One region of the Azospirillum humicireducens genome, then DNA from elsewhere that is predicted to be linked to it. Evidence: riboswitches for the same ligand, from Rfam matches in the RefSeq annotation. Region 1 holds a riboswitch; each other region holds the start of a gene.

What was found. A riboswitch is a leader RNA that binds a small molecule or an ion and turns the genes downstream of it on or off. The one in region 1 is predicted to bind thiamine pyrophosphate.
Region 2: another riboswitch for thiamine pyrophosphate. It lies ahead of A6A40_RS05170 (ABC transporter ATP-binding protein); the one in region 1 lies ahead of thiC (phosphomethylpyrimidine synthase ThiC).
Region 3: another riboswitch for thiamine pyrophosphate. It lies ahead of A6A40_RS16890 (LuxE/PaaK family acyltransferase); the one in region 1 lies ahead of thiC (phosphomethylpyrimidine synthase ThiC).

The regions. Positions count from the first base shown of each region.
Region 1 is NZ_CP015285.1:350,917-356,968, forward strand. Features, by position in the region: gene argB (acetylglutamate kinase) at 1-689, shown strand, start outside; gene A6A40_RS01585 (hypothetical protein) at 708-1,007, shown strand; gene A6A40_RS01590 (magnesium transporter CorA family protein) at 1,049-2,032, shown strand; TPP riboswitch at 2,112-2,245, shown strand; gene thiC (phosphomethylpyrimidine synthase ThiC) at 2,378-4,105, shown strand; gene greB (transcription elongation factor GreB) at 4,244-4,804, opposite strand; gene A6A40_RS01605 (Rne/Rng family ribonuclease) at 4,905-6,052, opposite strand, start outside.
Region 2 is NZ_CP015285.1:1,144,320-1,150,371, forward strand. Features, by position in the region: gene A6A40_RS05160 (hypothetical protein) at 1-494, opposite strand, end outside; gene A6A40_RS05165 (acetoin utilization protein AcuC) at 644-1,873, opposite strand; TPP riboswitch at 1,898-2,004, shown strand; gene A6A40_RS05170 (ABC transporter ATP-binding protein) at 2,076-2,807, shown strand; gene A6A40_RS05175 (ABC transporter permease) at 2,804-3,571, shown strand; gene A6A40_RS05180 (ABC transporter substrate-binding protein) at 3,592-4,533, shown strand; gene A6A40_RS05185 (universal stress protein) at 4,641-5,468, shown strand; gene A6A40_RS05190 (inositol monophosphatase family protein) at 5,506-6,052, opposite strand, start outside.
Region 3 is NZ_CP028902.1:520,920-526,971, reverse strand. Features, by position in the region: gene A6A40_RS16910 (hypothetical protein) at 2-220, shown strand; gene A6A40_RS16905 (hypothetical protein) at 236-571, shown strand; gene A6A40_RS16900 (sigma-70 family RNA polymerase sigma factor) at 653-1,186, shown strand; gene A6A40_RS16895 (anti-sigma factor family protein) at 1,190-1,981, shown strand; gene A6A40_RS30730 (cyclic nucleotide-binding domain-containing protein) at 2,051-2,215, opposite strand; TPP riboswitch at 2,419-2,551, shown strand; gene A6A40_RS16890 (LuxE/PaaK family acyltransferase) at 2,704-3,756, shown strand; gene A6A40_RS16885 (acyl-CoA reductase) at 3,771-5,237, shown strand; gene A6A40_RS16880 (ABC transporter ATP-binding protein) at 5,227-6,009, shown strand; gene A6A40_RS16875 (ABC transporter permease) at 6,006-6,052, shown strand, end outside.

The sequences.
Region 1 (6,052 bases):
CGCAGATCGGCCAGATGCTGGAGCGGCTGAAGATCAAGTCCAGCTTCATCGACGGCCTGCGCGTCACCGACAAGGAGACGGTCGAGGTGGTCGAGATGGTGCTTGCCGGCTCCATCAACAAGCAGATCGTCGCCGCCATCAACAGCGCCGGCGGCCGGGCCGTCGGCCTGTCGGGCAAGGACAGCAACCTGATCACCGCCCGCCGGCTGGAGCGCGTGCAGCGCGATCCCGACAGCAACATCGAGAAGGTGCTGGACCTCGGCTTCGTCGGCGAGCCGTACAAGGTCAACCCGCAGATTCTGCATGCCCTGGCGCAGTCGGACATCATCCCGGTGATCGCGCCGGTCGGCTTCGACGTGAACGGCGACACCTACAACATCAATGCCGATACGGCGGCCGGCGCGGTCGCGGCGGCGGTGAAGGCGGCGCGCTTCTTCCTGCTGACCGACGTCGCCGGCGTTCTCGACAAGGACAAGACGCTGATCGAGAAGATGTCGCTGGAGGATGCCCACAGGGCCATCGCCGACGGCACCGCGTCCGGCGGCATGATCCCGAAGATCGAAACCTGCATCGGCGCGGTGGAGCAGGGTGTCGACGCCGCGGTTATCCTCGATGGCCGCGTGCCGCATGCACTGCTGCTCGAGATCTTCACCGAAGGCGGCGCCGGCACCCTGATCGGCAAGGCCTGACGCTGCAACGGGGGGCCGATGAGCGACCTGCGCAAGGACCTGCTCCGCCAGATGAAGGCCATCCGCGACCGGATGGACCCCAAGCTGGTGGAGCGCGCCAAGCTGGCGGCGTTGGGCAAGATCCCCTACGACAGCGACGCGGCGAAGGAGGCGGTCGGCCATTTCCTCGACGCCAAACGGGATGGCGGCGCCTTCCGCCGCAAGCTGGAACAGGCTTTGAAGGCGGAGGGGGCAACGCTGGACCTCGACACCGAGGGGAAAGCGCCTTCGCCGGTACAGCCGCCCCAGAAGCCCAGGCGTGGCGGGCGGATGACCTAGCCGCCTCAAGAGCCGCCGCCAACCTCGCAAGGAGCAGTGCCTTGCTGCATGTCTTCGTCAATGAGGGCGGTCTGCTGCGCTGGGCCAGGGAGGCCGCGGAGGGGGCGGATCCGCTGCCCGAGGCCTCCGTCTGGCTGGACCTGATCAACCCGACCGCCGAGGAGTTGGCGCGGGCGGAGACTCTGATCGGCGCCAGCCTGCCAACCCGCGAGCAGATGGCCGAGATCGAGGAATCGAGCCGGTTGCGCATCGCCGGGGGCGCCTTGACCATGACCGTCACCGCCCTGGTCTGGGCCGATACCGACGAGCCACGCATCGCCACGGTCAGCTTCGTGCTGGCCGGGCGCCGGCTGGTCACCATCCACGACATCGACCCCCAGGCCCTGCTGGCTTTCCGCCGCCGCGCCACCCATGGGCAGGTCCCCGCCTCCCGCGGGGAACTGGTTCTGGCGGCGCTGGTCGACGGGATGGTCGACCGGACGTCGGCTGTGCTGCGGCGGACCGGGGTCGAACTGGACGTGCTGAACCGCCGCTTCTTCCGTGGGCGCAAGCTGCGTTCGCGTGGCGAGACGTTGGACGACGCCCAGACGCTGAAGCGCATCGGCCATGCCGGCCACCTGATCGGCAAGGCCCGCATCAGCCTGGCCAGCCTGTCACGGATGGCCGATTTCCTGGCGCGCGGCGACGGCTGGAACTCCGGCAAGGCGACACGACGCTGGGCCAAGACGACGCTGCAGGATCTGCGCGGACTGGACCAGTACGCCCGCTTCCTGGCCGGCAAGGTCGCGTTGGCGCTGGACACCGCGCTGGGTCAGATCAACGTGGAGCAGAACGAGATCGTCAAGATCGTGTCGGTCCTGACCGTCCTGCTGTTCCCGCCAACCCTGGTCGCCAGCATCGGCGGCATGAATTTCAACGAGATGCCGGGGACCGACTCGCCCTTCGGCTATCCAAGCGCCTTGGGGCTGATGCTGTTGTCGGCGCTTCTGCCGATGATCTATGTTCGTCTGAAACGCTGGCTGTAGCACCGGATCTCCACAATGGGGTGAGCGGATCGTCCGCTGTTCTTTCCTTTTGACAGGGGGCGTCCGTCCCGGCAGGATGGGCGCATTCCAGGGGGGTCCCGACAGGGGGCTGAGATACCAACGGCCGGACGGCGCCAAGCGCTGCCGGCAGCGTGGTGACCCTTCGAACCTGATCCGGGTCATACCGGCGAAGGGAGGGACCTCGTGACGGGCCGATTCTCGCCCCGTCCGGCCGTATCAGCCCCGCCACGCCGGGGACTCATGCAGGGATACGGCCCGCACGAAGACACCGCACCTCCGTCCGCAGTCCCGGGTTTGTCCGCCCAACTCCGACGGAGAAACCCAATGCCCAAGGACTTCAACGACTCCGCCATCCGCATTTCGACCGGCCCACTGCCGTCGTCGCGCAAAATCCATGTGCCGGGCACGCGCTTTCCAGACCTGCGCGTCGCCATGCGCGAGATCGCCTTGTCGGGTGGCGAGCCTCCGCTGACCGTCTATGATTCATCCGGCCCCTACACCGACGGGTCGGTGAGCATCGACGTGCGCGCCGGGCTGGCCAAGCACCGCCGCGACTGGATCCTGGCCCGCGGCGACGTGGAGACCACCGACAGCGGCGTGCTGCGCGCCAAGGGCGGCGGGGCCGTCACGCAGATGGCCTATGCCCGCGCCGGCATCGTCACTGCGGAGATGGAGTATATCGCCGTCCGCGAGAATCTGGGCCGGGTCGCGGCAATCGGAGCCGCCCGCGACGGTGAGGATTTCGGGGCCGACATCCCCGACTTCATCACGCCGGAATTCGTGCGCGACGAGGTAGCGCGCGGGCGGGCAATCATTCCGTCCAACGTCAACCACCCCGAGTCGGAGCCGATGATCATCGGCCGGAACTTCCTGACCAAGATCAACGCCAACATCGGCAACTCCGCCGTGACCTCCTCGATCGAGGAGGAGGTGGAGAAGATGGTGTGGGCGATCCGTTGGGGCGCCGACACGGTGATGGACCTGTCCACCGGCGCCGACATCCACCGGACCCGCGAATGGATCCTGCGCAACTCCCCGGTTCCCATTGGCACCGTGCCGATCTATCAGGCTTTGGAAAAGGTGAAGGGCAGGGCCGAGGACCTGACCTGGGAGCTGTTCCGTGAGACGTTGATCGAGCAGGCGGAGCAGGGCGTCGATTACTTCACCATCCATGCCGGCCTGCGGCTGGCCCATATCCCGCTGACCGCCAAGCGGGTGACCGGCATCGTCTCGCGCGGCGGCTCGATCATCGCCAAATGGTGTCTGGCGCATCATCGCGAGAGCTTCCTCTACGACCATTTTGCCGACATCGTCGAGATCTGCCGCGCCTATGACGTCGCGCTGTCGATGGGAGACGGGTTGCGGCCGGGCAGCCAGGCCGACGCCAACGACGCCGCCCAGTTCGCCGAGCTGGAAACCCTGGGCGAGTTGACCAAGATCGCCTGGGCGCGCGACGTGCAGGTGATGATCGAAGGGCCGGGCCATGTGCCGATGCACAAGATCAAGCACAATGTCGAAAAGCAGTTGGCCCTGTGCGGCGAGGCGCCCTTCTACACGCTGGGGCCGCTGGTGACCGACATCGCTCCGGGATACGATCACATCACCAGCGCCATCGGTGCGGCGATGATCGGCTGGTTCGGCACGGCGATGCTCTGCTACGTCACGCCGAAGGAGCATCTGGGGCTGCCCGACCGCGATGACGTGAAGGCCGGCGTCATCGCCTACAAGATCGCTGCCCACGCCGCCGACCTTGCCAAGGGCCATCCGGCGGCCCGCCTGCGTGACGACGCCATGTCGCGCGCCCGCTTCTCCTTCCGTTGGCGCGACCAGTTCGCCCTGTCGCTCGATCCCGAGACGGCGATGGCCTATCACGACGAGACCCTGCCGGCCGAAGGGGCCAAGACCGCGCATTTCTGTTCGATGTGCGGGCCGAAATTCTGTTCGATGAAGATCACGCAGGAAATCCGCGACGCCGCGGAGTCCGGCATGGCCGAGATGTCGCAGAAGTTCCGCGAGTCGGGCGGGGAGATTTACCAGCCGGCGGCGGAGTGAGGTCTCGGCAGCGATGCCCCCTCCCTAACCCTCCCCCGCTAATGCGGGAGAGGGGACTGCCGCCGAACGCCGACAAAGGTCCAATTCCCTCCCCCGCCCAGCGGGGGAGGGTCAGGGTGGGGGCAGCAACGCCTCCACTCACCCCGCGTACCTGATCTCCAGCACCTCCACCTGTTCCATGCCCGCCGGCGTGCGCACATCGACCAGATCGCCCTCCCGCGCCTTCAGCAATGCGCGGGCGATGGGGGAGATCCAACTGACATGGCCGCGGTCGGGATCGACCTCGTCGGCGCCGACGATGGTGATGGTGTTCTCGGATCCGTCTTCGCGGGCATAGGTGACGATGGCGCCGAAAAAGACCTGTTCGCGGTTCTTCTGGTCCTGCGGGTTGACCACCACCGCCGACTCCAAGCGCTTGTTCAGGAAGCGGATGCGGCGGTCGATCTCGCGCAGGCGCTTCTTGCCATAAAGATAGTCGCCGTTCTCCGACCGGTCGCCGTTGCCGGCGGCCCAGGACACCACCTCCACCACCTTCGGCCGCTCCACCCGCAGCAGATGGCGCAGTTCCTCCTGCATGCGCTGGAAGCCGGGCGGCGTCATGTAATTCTTGAAGCCCTGCGGCAGCGGTGCCGGATCGTCGAGATCGTCGAGTTCGCTTTCGGGGGGCGTGTCGTTCTCGCGGGTGAAAGCCTTGCTCATGGTCCGACCTGTGCTGTGGCAGGGAAATAACGTCCGGGAAAAGGAAAAGGCGCCTTGCGGCGCCTTTTCCCGTTCCAGAAGTCCCAACGGGCCGTTCGGCTTACCGCTTCCACCAGCCGCGGCGCGGCTTGGCGGCAGCTTCGCCGGTGTCGTCGGCCGCCGCCGGAACCGCAGCGGGTTCCGGAGCGGTGGCAGGCGCCGTCGCAGCGACGACGGCGGGCGCGGCTTCGGCCGGAGCCTCGGCAGCGGCCTTGCGCTTGCGCGAGGCCTTCTTGGCCGGAGCCGCGTCGGTCGCGACTGCCGCCGGGGCTTCGGCTGCGGCTGCCTTGCGCTTCCGGCCCTTGGCCGGCGCTTCGGCGACGACAGGCGCGGCAGCGGGCGCGGCCTCGACCGGGGCTTCGGCAGCGGCCTTGCGCTTGCGCGAGGCCTTCTTGGCCGGAGCCTGCTCCGTCACCGGCTCGGGTGCCGCTTCCACCGGTGCTTCCACCGGAGCGGCAGCCTTGCGCTTGCGGCCCCTGGCCGGGGCCTGGTCGACGGCAGGCGCGGCGGCGGGCGCGGCTTCCACCGGGGCCTCGGCAGCGGCCTTGCGCTTGCGCGAGGCCTTCTTGGCCGGCGCCTTTTCGGCAACGGCTTCAGCCGGGGCCGGAGCGGTTACCGGCGGCTCGGCCGCGGGCACCGGAACCGGAGCCTCTTCCGGGACGGGTGCCGGAGCGCTTTCACCGGCCAGGATCCAGTCGAGGTCGGATGCCTCGGCCGGAGCCTGTACGGGAGCGGTTTCGGCCGGAGCGGCAGACGACTGATCGGCCGCAGTCTCCTCGCCTCCTTCCAACCCTTCCGCACCCTCGCGGCGGGACCTGCGGCGACCGCCGCGCTTGCCGCGGCGGCGCTTCTTGCGGCCCTCGCCGTTGCGATCGCCGGCGTCTGCGCCGGTCTCCTCGTCGCCCTCGCCCTCTTCCTCATCCTCTTCCGAGTCGTCGTCTTCGGCCGGCTCGGAGACGGCAGCGCCGGGAATCGTCTCGGCGGCAGCCGGCAGGCCGGTCTCCTCGTCGCCCGTCTCGTCGGACTCCTCGGCGTCCTCGCCCGCACCCGCGTCGCCTTCGATGCGGCCTTCCTCACGGTCACGGCCACGCCCACGGCGGCGGCGGCGGCGGCGGCGGCGGTCCTCGCCATTGCCATCGCCATTGGCGCCGTTGGTCTCGCCGCGCTCGCCGACATCCTCGGCCTGGGCGGCTTCGACGTCGGCCTCCT
Region 2 (6,052 bases), 790 kb from region 1:
TTGAAGGGAAAGGCGACGTCGACCATCTGCTTTGCCTCGTCGAAGCTGGAGGCCCACACCTCCGCCACGTTGGCGCAGCGCCAGATCTGGTTGACCGGGCCGCGGTCGCCGGCGGCCCTTGCGGCGGCCGACGCCTTCTCCTGCGTGACGGTCGCAACGAACTTCATCAGGCCGGCCTGGGGATCGCCGACCTCATGCACGAACAGCGGGGGCTGTTCCGCCAAGTCCCTTATCAGCTTTTCCGCTTTGCGGATGTCGCTTTCCAGCCTTGCACGTTCGGATGACTGGCTGTTGCGGCGCTGGACCAGATGATTGACGCGGTTCTGAAGCTCGTGCGCCTCGGCATGCAGCACATAGACGCGGTTCTCGATCTGCTCCAGACCGCTGCTCTTCTCCAGGATGTTCGGAAGGAAATCCTTCAGCATCATGGCGACCGGAACGGCGGCCAGCATGATGATGACGATGGCGATCAGGAACAGCGTCGTGTTCGACATCCGCCCGCCCGTTCTCCTCCCGGAATCCGCACATCCCTACGAGCCGGAACCGGCGCGATCGGCATCGCTGCGGACTTTCGAGGATCAACGAGCAATCCAACCCCGTCAACGAATCGTCGCGGCATCGTTCAAAATTCGTCAGAAATGTGTCAGGATGCGGCCATCTCCGCCACCCGCTTCACCGCATCGCGCACGGGTCCCGGCCGGGGAGCGTCCGCCAGCGTGGTGAACCAGTGTTCCGGCGGGTTGCGGCCGGCGGCACGGTTCCAGGTGAGCGAGCGCAGCACCCGCTCCGCCTCCGCAGTCGGCGGTACGGCGGCGGGATCCCTGCCACTCATCACTGCCCATATGCCGGTCCAGCAGCGTCCGACCGACCAGGGATTGTAGCCGCCGCCACCCACCACCAGCACCCGCGGCGCCAGGGGCAGCAAGGCGGCAACCGCATCCCACAGCGACCGGTTGGACAGCTCCAACCGGCTCAGGGGATCTTCGGCCAGCGCATCGGCGCCGGTCTGGATCACCATCGCCTGCGGACGGAAGGCGCGGGCCAGCGGCAGCACTGCCGCCGCCATCACATGCTCCATCTCGCTGTCGTTGAAGCCCGGCGGGACCGGCAGGTTGCGGGCCATGCCGCCGGCCCGGTCCTCCGCCTTGCCGGAATAGGGCCAGCGCCCGTCCTCGTGGATGGAAACCGTCAGCACCCGGTCGTCGTCGGCGAACGCCTCCTCCACCCCGTCGCCATGGTGGGCGTCGAGATCGACATAGAGAACCCGCTCCAGCCCATGGTCGAGCAGTTCCAGGATGCCGAGAACCGGCGCGTTGAAATAGCAGAAGCCGCTGGCGCGGTCGCGGCGCGCATGGTGGGTGCCGGCGGCCGGTGCATAGACCAGCCCGGCCGGCCGGTCGCCCAGGATCCGTGCCGCCTGCAGGGCAGAGCCGCTGCTGTGCGCCGGCCGCCGGTACATCTCGGCGAAGACCGGGTTCTCCAGCTTGCCCAGATTGTGCCGGGCCGCCGTGGCCTCGTCCACCCGCTGCTCCGCCTCCGCCCGTTTCAGGGCGGCGATGTAATCGGGGGAATGGAAGCGCGACAGTTCGCGTTCGCTCGCCACATGGGTATCGAGATAGACCTCGTCGGGCAGCCACCCCATGGCGCGGCTGAGGTCGATGACGGTCGATACGCGCGGGATCGCCAGCGGATGCTTCGGGCCATAGGTCGAGCCGCGATAGATCTCGCCGCCGATGAACAGCGGGGTTCGGAGAGGCGTGGTCAGGGGAGGATCTCCATCGGTCCCGTCAGAAACTAGGCGCTGCCGCGCACCGGTCAAGCGCCGCCCGCGCTTCCACGCCTTGGAAGGGCTTCCGGCAATGCTTGCGGTCACGGAACGTCCGCGCCTATAGTCGCGGCCTTCACTGGGGGGAGCCGATGGGCGGCTGAGAGGTCCCGTTGCGGGACGACCCCTGGAACCTGATCCGGTTCATGCCGGCGTAGGGATCAGTGATGCCAGACCGCAAGCGCACCGTCTCCGTTCTACCGCCCTGCCCGCTCCCAGGCTCGCAACCAGGCTTGGCCAGGGCCGGGCGATGACGCCGCTTTCGGTGACCGTGGCGCGTGCTCGGCTGACCTATGGCGGCACGCTGCTGTTCTCCGACCTGACGCTGAAGCTGCCGGCGGGGCGGACCACCTGTCTGCTGGGGCCGAGCGGCGTCGGCAAGACCACGCTGCTGCGCATCCTCGCCGGGCTGGCGGAGCCGGAGCCGCCGACCACCATCACCACCGGCGACGGGCTGCCGCTCGCCGGCCGCATCGCCTACATGGCTCAGCAGGACCTGCTGCTGCCCTGGCTGACCGTTCTCGACAACGTGCTGCTTGGCGACCGGCTGCGCCACCGCCGTCCCGACGCCGCGCGGGTGGAACGCGCCCGCGCGCTGCTTGGCCGCGTCGGTCTGTCTGGGCGGGAGCGCGACCGCCCGGCCGCGCTTTCCGGCGGTCAGCGGCAGCGGGTCGCGCTCGCCCGCACGCTGATGGAGGACAAACCGCTGGTTCTGATGGACGAGCCCTTCTCCGCGCTCGACGCCCTCACCCGTCTGAGGCTGCAGGAAACGGCGGCGGAGACGCTGGCCGGCCGCACCGTCCTGATGGTCACCCACGATCCGCTGGAGGCTCTGCGCATCGGCGATTGCCTGCATGTGATGACCGGCCGTCCCGCCATCATGGGTCCGGCGCTGGAGCCGTCCGGCCCGGTGCCGCGCCGGGTCGACGATCCCGGATTGCTGGCGCTGCAGGCTGAGCTGCTGCGGAGGTTGGCGGAATGAGGGCGCTGCTGCGCGCCGCCGTCACCCTCGCGGTGCTGGTCGCCGGCTGGCAGGCGCTGGTCTGGGCCACCGGCCTGCCTCGCTATCTGCTGCCCGGTCCGCTGGCCGTGGCGGACGCCATGCGTCGGCAGGCTCCCCTGCTGTGGAGCCATGGGCTGACCACCCTGACCGAGATTCTGATCGGGCTGGTGGCCGGCGTGGCCCTGGGCGGAGTCAGCGCCCTGCTGCTGGCCCGATACCGCACGGCGCGGCGCTGGCTGATGCCGCTTCTGCTGGTCAGCCAGGCGATCCCGGTCTTCGCGCTGGCTCCCTTGCTGGTGCTTTGGCTGGGCTACGGCATGGCGTCAAAGATCGCCATGGCGGTGCTGGTCATCTATTTCCCGGTGACGACCGCGCTGTTCGACGGGCTGCGCCGCACCGATCCCGGTTGGCTCGACCTTGCCCGCACCATGGGCGCCTCGCCCGCCGCGATCCTGTGGAGCATCCGTCTGCCCGCCGCCCTGCCCGCCTTCTGGTCCGGCGTACGGGTGGCCGCGGCGGTGGCGCCCATCGGTGCGGTGATCGGCGAGTGGGTGGGGTCGTCCTCCGGTCTCGGCTACCTGATGCTGCACGCCAACGCCCGCATGCAGATCGACCTTCTGTTCGCCGCCGTGCTGGTGCTGGGGGTGTTCGCGGTGACGCTCTATGCCGCCGTCGACGCGCTGGCCCGCCGCGCCCTGCCCTGGCAACCCGATACGCAACCGGCCGAAGACGCCAATCCTTGATAAGGGGGGAGAGAAACCCGATGAAGCACCTGTTTACCGTCGGCCTGATGGCGGCCAGCCTGATGACCGCGCTTCCCGCGATGGCCCAGGACAAGCTGTCCGTGATGCTGGACTGGTTCGTCAACCCGGACCACGCCCCGCTGGTGGTGGCGCAGGAGAAGGGATTCTTCAAGGACGCCGGGCTGGAGGTGACTCTGACCGCCCCGGCCGATCCCAACGACCCGCCGAAGCTGGTCGCCGCCGGCGGCGCCGATCTCGCCGTGTCGTACCAGCCGCAGCTGATCCTGCAGGTGGCCGAAGGGCTGCCGCTGGTCCGTGTCGGGACGTTGGTCTCCACCCCGCTGAACTCCGTCGTCGTCCTGCGCGACGGTCCGGTAAAGACGTTGAAGGATCTGAAGGGCCGCAAGATCGGCTTTTCCATCGCCGGATTCGAGGATGCGCTGCTGGGCGCGATGCTGGAGAAGCAGGGGCTGAGCCTGAAGGACGTGGAGTTGGTCAACGTCAATTTCTCGCTGTCGCCGTCTCTGCTGTCGGGGCAGGTCGATGCGGTGGTCGGCGCCTTCCGGAACTTCGAACTGAACCAGCTGGACATCGAAAAGCATCCCGGCCGCGCCTTCTACCCCGAAGAGGAAGGCGTGCCGCCCTATGACGAACTGATCCTGGTCGCCCACAAGGCCAAGGCCAGCGACCCGCGCGTCAAGCGCTTCCTGGCGGCGGTGGAACGCGCGACGCTCTACATCCTGAACCATCCGGAGGAGTCGCAGGCCGCCTTCGTCAAGGGCCGGCCGGAGCTGAACGACGAGCTGAACCGCCGCGCCTGGGCGGACACGCTGCGGCGTTTCGCCCACAGCCCGGCCGCCCTGGATGCCGACCGCTACACCCGCTTTGCCGAATTCCTGAAGGCGCGCGGCCTGATCAAGGAGGTGGCGCCGCTCGATCACTATGCGGTGGTGGTGAAGTAACCGGCCATCCGATTGCGTTGCCATCCGGGGCGGCGGCGCGTTACCTAGAGGGAAACCGCTCCGCCGCCCAATGATCGGCGGTGGCATGAATCGGGAGACGCAAGGGCATGCCGATCAAGACCATCCTGCTGCACATGGCCAACGACGATGCCCACGCCGGCCGGATGGCCGTTGCCGCGGCTCTGGCCAAGCGCTTCTCCGCCCATATCCATGCGCTCTACATCGCCACGCCGGTGTCGATGCCGGCTGGCGCCACCGGCCGCGCCGCCTCCTACGGCTTCATGGCGGAAGCCACCGCCATCGCCCACGAGAACGCCGAGCGGATCGAGCAGGAGGTGAGGCAGGCGCTGAACGGCCTGCCCTACGACTGGACGATCGAGGAAGGCGACCACGTCGACCTGCTGGCCGAGCGGGCTTCCTATGCCGATCTGGTCGTGGTGGCGCAATCGGCGGCCGTCCGGGCGGGGGAACGCGTCTCCCTGCACAACATCCCCGACCGCCTGCCCCTGGAGACCGCCACCCCGGTGCTGGTTCTGCCGCCCAGCCAGCCGGCGACCGCCGCCATCGGCCGGCATGTGCTGGTCGCCTGGAAGAACAGCCGCGAATCCGCCCGCGCCGTCCGCGCCGCCATGCCCTTCCTGGAGGCGGCGGAGAGCGTCACCGTCCTGACCGTGGAGCCGCCCGGCCAGCGCAGCGACGAAGCCGCGGCCTTGACCGAGTGGCTGCACCGCCACGGCATCGCCGCCCGCCCGCAGTCGGTGATCGCATCCGGCGGCGAGGTCGGCGACATGATCCTGTCCTGCTGTTCCGACCAGGGCGCCGACCTGCTGGTGATGGGATCCTATGGCCACTCCCGCCTGCGCGAGCTGGTCCTGGGCGGCGCCACCCGCACGGTGCTGGAGGGGCTTTCCATACCGGCCTTGATGACCCACTGATTGGGTCGGGGTGGGGGAACACTCCCCCGCCCGGCACTCACCCGAACAGCTGTCCGTGCAGCGCCTGCCAGCTGTCCCTGTCTGGCGCGAGCAGGATGCTGCCCTGCAGCAGGCCCGGCCGATAGGGCGTGCCGTCGATCAGCGCCGAGTACCCGCCGGCCTCCGCATGCAGCAGCACACCGGCGGCGTGGTCCCACGGCATCAGCCGGTGATAGAGCGAGTAATGGGCCCGCCCCTCCAGCAGCCGCAGATACTCCTGCGCGGCGCTCGACAGGCAGGCACGCTCGCCGAGGCCGGCGCTGCGCTCCTCCAACTGGCGGCTCATCGCTTCGGCGCAGAAGCGGGTCGACAGAGCGCCGACCATCCGGGGCAGCGGCACGGCGGGGGCGACATGGACCTGACGCCCGTCGAGCCATGCCCCCTGCCCCTTCACCGCCGTCGCCATCCGCCCATCGACCGGATCATGAATCCAGCCGGCGACCGTCTCGCCCTTGCAGGCGAGCGCGACGATCACCGCGAACATCGGCCGGCCCTGGGCGAAGTTGATGGTGCCGTCCACCGGATCGACGATCCAGACCGGATCG
Region 3 (6,052 bases), on a different contig from region 1:
CATGACCTATCCCCGCTGGGCCACAGGCCTTGCCATCGCCGTGATCGCCGCCATCGGCGTCCTGCTGGCGCTGGACTGGATCGCCGACGAACGGCTCGGCGCCTGGGCGCCCTACTCCATCGGGGCAGCGCTGATCCTGCTGATGCTTCTGTCGTTCGGGGCCATGCCGCGGGCGGCTGCGACCCGTGCATCACGGAGCCGAGACGGTGGGGACCTTTGACAGCGGAGGGACATCATGAGCCTGCACACCGATCCCGACGAGCGCACCGGCCTCTTCGCCGAGGGGTTCGAGGTCTATGTCGCGCGCGAACATTGGGCGCCGATCCTGATCCAGGCGCTTCTTTATGGAACCACGCTGGTGGTCGTCGCGCTCCTGCTGGGCCTGCCGGTCCTGAATGCGCTGGCGCTGGTGCATGTGGTGGCCTCGGTGTCCGGCTTCTTCGGCGGCCTGCTGGCCATGCGGCTGGAAGAGATGGAACCGGGGACGGCCTCCGTCGTCATCGCGCGGCGGAGCCTTGCGGCATTGCTGGTGTCGGGCGCCGCGCTGCTCCTCGTGCCGTTCGCACAGTGAGGGCGGGTCCGCATCGGCCGGGGGATTAAAATGGCCTGCCTCGCGTACACATAGAAGCAGCCCCATCCATGGAGCGACGATGTGACGTTCAGCCTGCGAAGCCAGTTGTCGGATCACGTCCGCACCTTGCGCCGCTACGCGATGACCCTGGTGCGCAACCGGGACGACGCGGAGGATCTGGTGCAGGAGACGCTGGTGCGGGCCATTGCCGGCGCCCGGACCTACCGGCCGGAGGCCAACCTGCGCTCCTGGCTGTTCGGTATCCTGCACAATGTCCATGTCAGCGACCGCCGCCGCGATCAGGTGCGGACCCGTGCGGCGGCGTCCATCGAGCCGCTCGTCCGCAGCGACATCGCGCCCAATCAACCCGATCAGGTCGAACTTGCCCGCACCATGGAGGCCTTCGCCCGGCTTCCCGAGGATCAGCGGCGGGCGCTCATGTTGGTTGCGGTCGACGGAATGAGCTACCAGGAGGCCGCCGGGATTCTCGGCATTCCGCTTGGAACGCTGATGTCGCGCCTCGCGCGCGGGCGGGAGGCGCTGCGCGCCGACGTGCGTGGAGATGGGAGCCGGGCGGATGACGGCAGGCCGGCGCCTTTGCGGGTGGTGAAGTAAGCCATGATGGGGACCGGGATGAACGGTGAGTGGCAAGCCGACCTGCACGCCTACATCGATGGAGAACTGGATCCCGCGCGCCGGCTGGCGTTCGAGGCGTTCCTCGCCTCCAACCCGGCGGCCGCCGCCCGGCTGCATGACTATCTTCATCAAAGGGAGGCACTGCGCCAGGGCTTTGCGCGGATGACCGGCGACCCTCCCCGCCACACGGAGAGCCTGACCGGGCGCCTGTACGGCCGCCTGCGCACGGAGCGGGTCATCCGGCGCTTCGGTCCGCTCGCGGCGGCGATCCTGCTGCTGGTGGGCGGCGCCAACATCGCGGCACTGGTCCATCACCAGCAGAAGACAGCCTCCTACAGCGTGCCGGACTTTGCGGAGCAGGCCGCCGAGATGCATGAAACGGCTGTCAGCCAAAGCCTTGCCCTCTCGGACCAGTCCCTGGCCGACCTGAATGCGATGGCCGAGGGGCTTCCCCACCGGCTCGGCGCCGTCACGGTCAACCTGCCGGCCTTGGACCCGAACCTGCTGACTCTGTTGCGGGCGACCCTGGTGCCGATGAGCAGCGGCGTCGGCCTCCAGTTCGTCTACCGCGAGAAGGACGGCGAGATGCTGACGCTTCTGGTCGTCGCCGGGGATCCGATCGACGACAGAGGTCTGCACGCCGTCGAGCAGCGCGGGCTTCAACTGGTCTATTGGCGCAACGGCGCCACCGCCTACACGCTTGCGGGCAGCCGGTCGGACGGCGACCTGCTTCTGGTCGCCAAGAAGATGGCCGACAGCGTGAGGCGGTCCTGACCGGGCCTGGGCGGGGCGAAGCCTTTCAAGCCGACAATGTGGCCCGGACCACAGCGGGCGCCGCACCGGTCACTTCACCTCCGGCGAGATGGCCCGCGTGGTGCAGCAGCCGAAGACCCCGGCCGTCCGCACCGGCATCAACTGCGACCGGTCGAGCGCCAGCAGGTCGGTCTCCTCCAGCGCCACCGCGTCGGCGGTGCGCGGCTCGCCGTCCAGAAGGGAGGTGCGGATCATGATCTGGTCTCCTGTCTCGGGGCCGCGGGATGCGGCGTGTTGCCGATGGACAGACCCTACCCAAGCCCCGGAATCCGGGATGTGAGCCGCCCCACATTCGTCCTGCTTTCGTCGGTCGGCCCCAGTCCGCACCGCCGTTTCCGCTGTCCGCAAAGCGGGCATCCCCGCCGTTGACAGACGGCGCGATGGTCTTCTAGGCTCCGTCCCGTTCCCAGGGGAGCCTCGTTCAGGAGGCTGAGACACCCGCCGGCCCGGTGCTTCGCGTCCGGGCGACGCGGCAACCCTTCGAACCTGATCCGGGTCATGCCGGCGTAGGGATGCGGGACGAGAAGGCCTTCGTGGCCGACGCGCAAATCCATACCCCCACAGGCTCATCCCGGATTCGTTTGTTGCTCCATCGGTCAGTGCCGCATGGAGAAAACGGGGCGGGGAGTGTGGCGGTGAGCGCGATCTACGACAGCGTGATCTACGACAGGGTTCTGGCCTTCATGGCGGCCGGCATCGGAGCCGGGGCGGCGGCCGACGAGGCCTTCAATGCCTTGGCGTTGGAGGTGTTCGCCCACCAGTTCGAGCACAACCAGCCCTATCGCCGCTTCGCCATGCAGCGCGGCCGGACGCCGCGCGGGGTGAAGAGCTGGCGCGACATCCCGGCAGTGCCGATCAACGCCTTCAAGGACCTGACGCTCAGCTGCCAACCGGCGGAGGAGTCCGTCCGCATCTTCATGACCAGCGGCACGACCAAGGGCGGCATCCGCGGCCAGATCCACCACACGACCCTGACGGTCTACGACCGCTCCATGCTGCTGAATTTCCGCCGCCGCTTCATGCAGGATGCGGAGCGGATCGCGATGGGCATCCTGTTTCCGACCGAGGCGGCGATGCCGAACTCCTCGCTCGCCCATTACCTGGAGCTGGCGCGGGCCGAATGCGGCACGCCGGACAGCCGCCATTGGATCGGCGAGGCGGGCATCGACATCGCCGGGCTCTATGACCGGCTGGACGCCGCCGAACGGTCGGGGCAGCCCTTCGCCCTGTTGGGCGCCAGCTATGGCTTCGTGCATCTGATGGACGCCATGGCGCGCGACAGCCGCCGCTTCGCCCTGCCGGAGGGGAGCCGCATCCTCGACACCGGCGGCTTCAAGGGCCAGTCGCGCGAGCTGGAACCGGACGAGTTCTATGGCCGGTTGTCGGACGTCTTCGGCGTCCCACGCGAGCGCTGCATCAACATGTACGGCATGACCGAACTGAGCACGCAGTTCTACGACGACGGCAACGCGGTCTGCCCGTCGCTGAAATCCGGCCCGCACTGGATCCGCAGCCGCGTCGTCGATCCCTTGTCCGGCCGCGATGTTCCACCCGGCAGCATCGGCGTTCTGGTTCACCATGATCTGGCCCACGTCAACTCCGTCGCTGCCATCCTGACCGAGGACGCCGGTATCCTGGAAGAGGGCGGATTCCGCCTGCTGGGCCGCGTCGCCGGGGCGCAGGCCAAGGGCTGTTCGCTGGCGGTGGAGGATTTCCTCGCTGCCGCGCGCGGTTGAGCGGGAGCGCGGCCTTGGCCTTCGGCGACGAACCGGAACTGGCAGGCCATCTGCCCGGCCTGCCGCCGGATGCGGTGGAGCGGCGCGTGCTGACCTTCGGGTCGGGCGCCGAGGCGTTGCGCGTGGCGGTGCCGGTGCTGGATTCCGGGCAGGTGGAGCGGGTGGCGGCGACGGTCCGGGCCGCGGCGCGCGGCTATCTGAAGACGCTGCCGACAGCGCACATCGTCGCGGTGATCGATGCGGCGATCCAACGGCTGCTCGACCGCGGGGATCCGTGGCGCCAAAGGGCGGAGCGGCTGCTGCCCATCGTCACCGGCTATGATGCCGAGATGGTCAGGCTGGGGCTGACCGGTTATCTGAAGACCTTCCGCGCCCATGAGCTGCGCCGCTTCCTGGCGGAGGATTTCGCCAACCCGCTGGTGCTGGACGAGTTCCAGCCGGCGGCCAAGGGCGGCTTCACCCGCGCCTTCGGCCCCGACCTGCTGCTGCATGTCTGGGCGGGCAATGTGCCGGGACTGCCCCTGTGGAGCCTGATCTCCGGCCTGCTGGTCAAGTCCGGTACGGTCGGCAAGCTGCCCAGTGCCGAGCCGCTGTTCGCGGGCTGGTTCGCGCAATTGCTGGCGGAGATCGATCCCCGGCTGGGCGAGTGTCTGGCCGTGGTGTGGTGGAAGGGCGGCGATGCGGCGGCGGAGCGGGCATGGCTGGCCCAGGCCGACACGGTGGTCGCCTATGGCGGCACCGCGGCGCTGGCGGCGATCCGCGACCGGGTGCCGGTGACCACCCGCTTCCTGCCCTACGGCCACAAGATCAGTTTCGCGCTGGTGTCGCGCGCCGCGCTGGACCCGCGGCGGGCGGGGGAGACGGCGCGGCTGGCCGCCCACGACATCGCCCGCTACGACCAGCAGGGCTGCTATTCGCCGCAGACCCTGTTCGTCGAGCGCGGCGGCCGGCTGTCGCCGCAGGATTTCGCCGTCCTGCTCGCCCATGAACTCGCGGTGCAGGCCCGCAAGCACCCGCGCCGCCCCCTGTCGATGGCGGAGGGCGGGGAGGTTGCCGGCTGGCGCGACGGGCAGGCGATGCGCGGCCTGGACGGGTCCGGCCATCTGCTGCTGTCCGATCCGGCGGGCGGCTGGTGCGTGTCCTGCACCGACGCGCCGGACGGGCTGGCGCCGACCGCGCTGAACCGGACGGTTGCCGTTGTCGCGGTGGACGATCTGGCGGAGGTCGCGGGCCGCGTCGCCCCGCACCGCGCCGTGCTGCAGACCGCCGGCATCGCCGCATCGCCGGAGGAGCTGTTCCGGCTGGCCGGGCCGCTGGGGGCGGCGGGGGTCACGCGGCTTTGTGCCTTGGGCGGCATGACCGCGCCGGAGGCGGGCTGGCACCATGACGGCCGGTTCAACCTGCTGGATCTGGTGACGGTGACGGAGATCGAACGCTCGGCGGAAGCGCTGGCGGAGGGGTTGGCCCGCTATGCCGATTGACCCGCCGGCCTTCCTGAGCTTCGAGAACGTGCGCTTCGACTACGGCGGTTCGGCCATCGTCGACGGTGTCGACTGGACGGTCGGCCGGGGTGCTGTCCACTGCCTGCTGGGGCGCAGCGGCTGCGGCAAGACCACGCTGCTGAAGCTGGCCGCCGGGCTGCTGCCCCCCGCCGCCGGGCGGGTGCGGCTGGGCGGCGTGCCGGTGCGCGGGCCGGGCGATGCGGTTGGCTTCGTCTTCCAGGCGCCGACGCTGCTGGAATGGCTGACGGTTCTCGACAATGTGCTGCTGCCGGTGACGCTGCACCGCCGCGCCAGCGCCGACGACCGCGCCCGCGCGCTGGACCTGCTGGAGCGGGTCGGGCTGGCCGGGCTGTCGGGACGGGGACCGCGGGCGCTGTCGGGCGGCCAGCAGAGCCGGGTTGCGCTGGCCCGCGCGCTGATCGCCGATCCGGCGCTGCTTCTGCTCGACGAGCCCTTTGCCGCGCTGGACGCCCTCACGCGCGAAGAGTTGCAGGAGGATCTGCTGCGGCTGTGCGCGCAGCGCGGCACCACCGCCCTGTTCGTCACCCACGACATCGCCGAGGCGGTCTATCTGGGCGACCGCGTGGCGGTGATGGCGGACGGGCGGCTGCGCCACAGCCTTGCCATCGACCTGCCGCGCCCGCGCCCGCGCGACCTGCGTTACGATCCGCGCTTCAACGTGCTGTGCCGCGAGCTGCGCCATGCCATGGACGGCGGGTCCGGGCTGCGGCGGGCGGAGGCGGCGGAATGACGGCCCGCATCGCCGCGATCCTGTTGCCGCTGCTGCTTCTGGC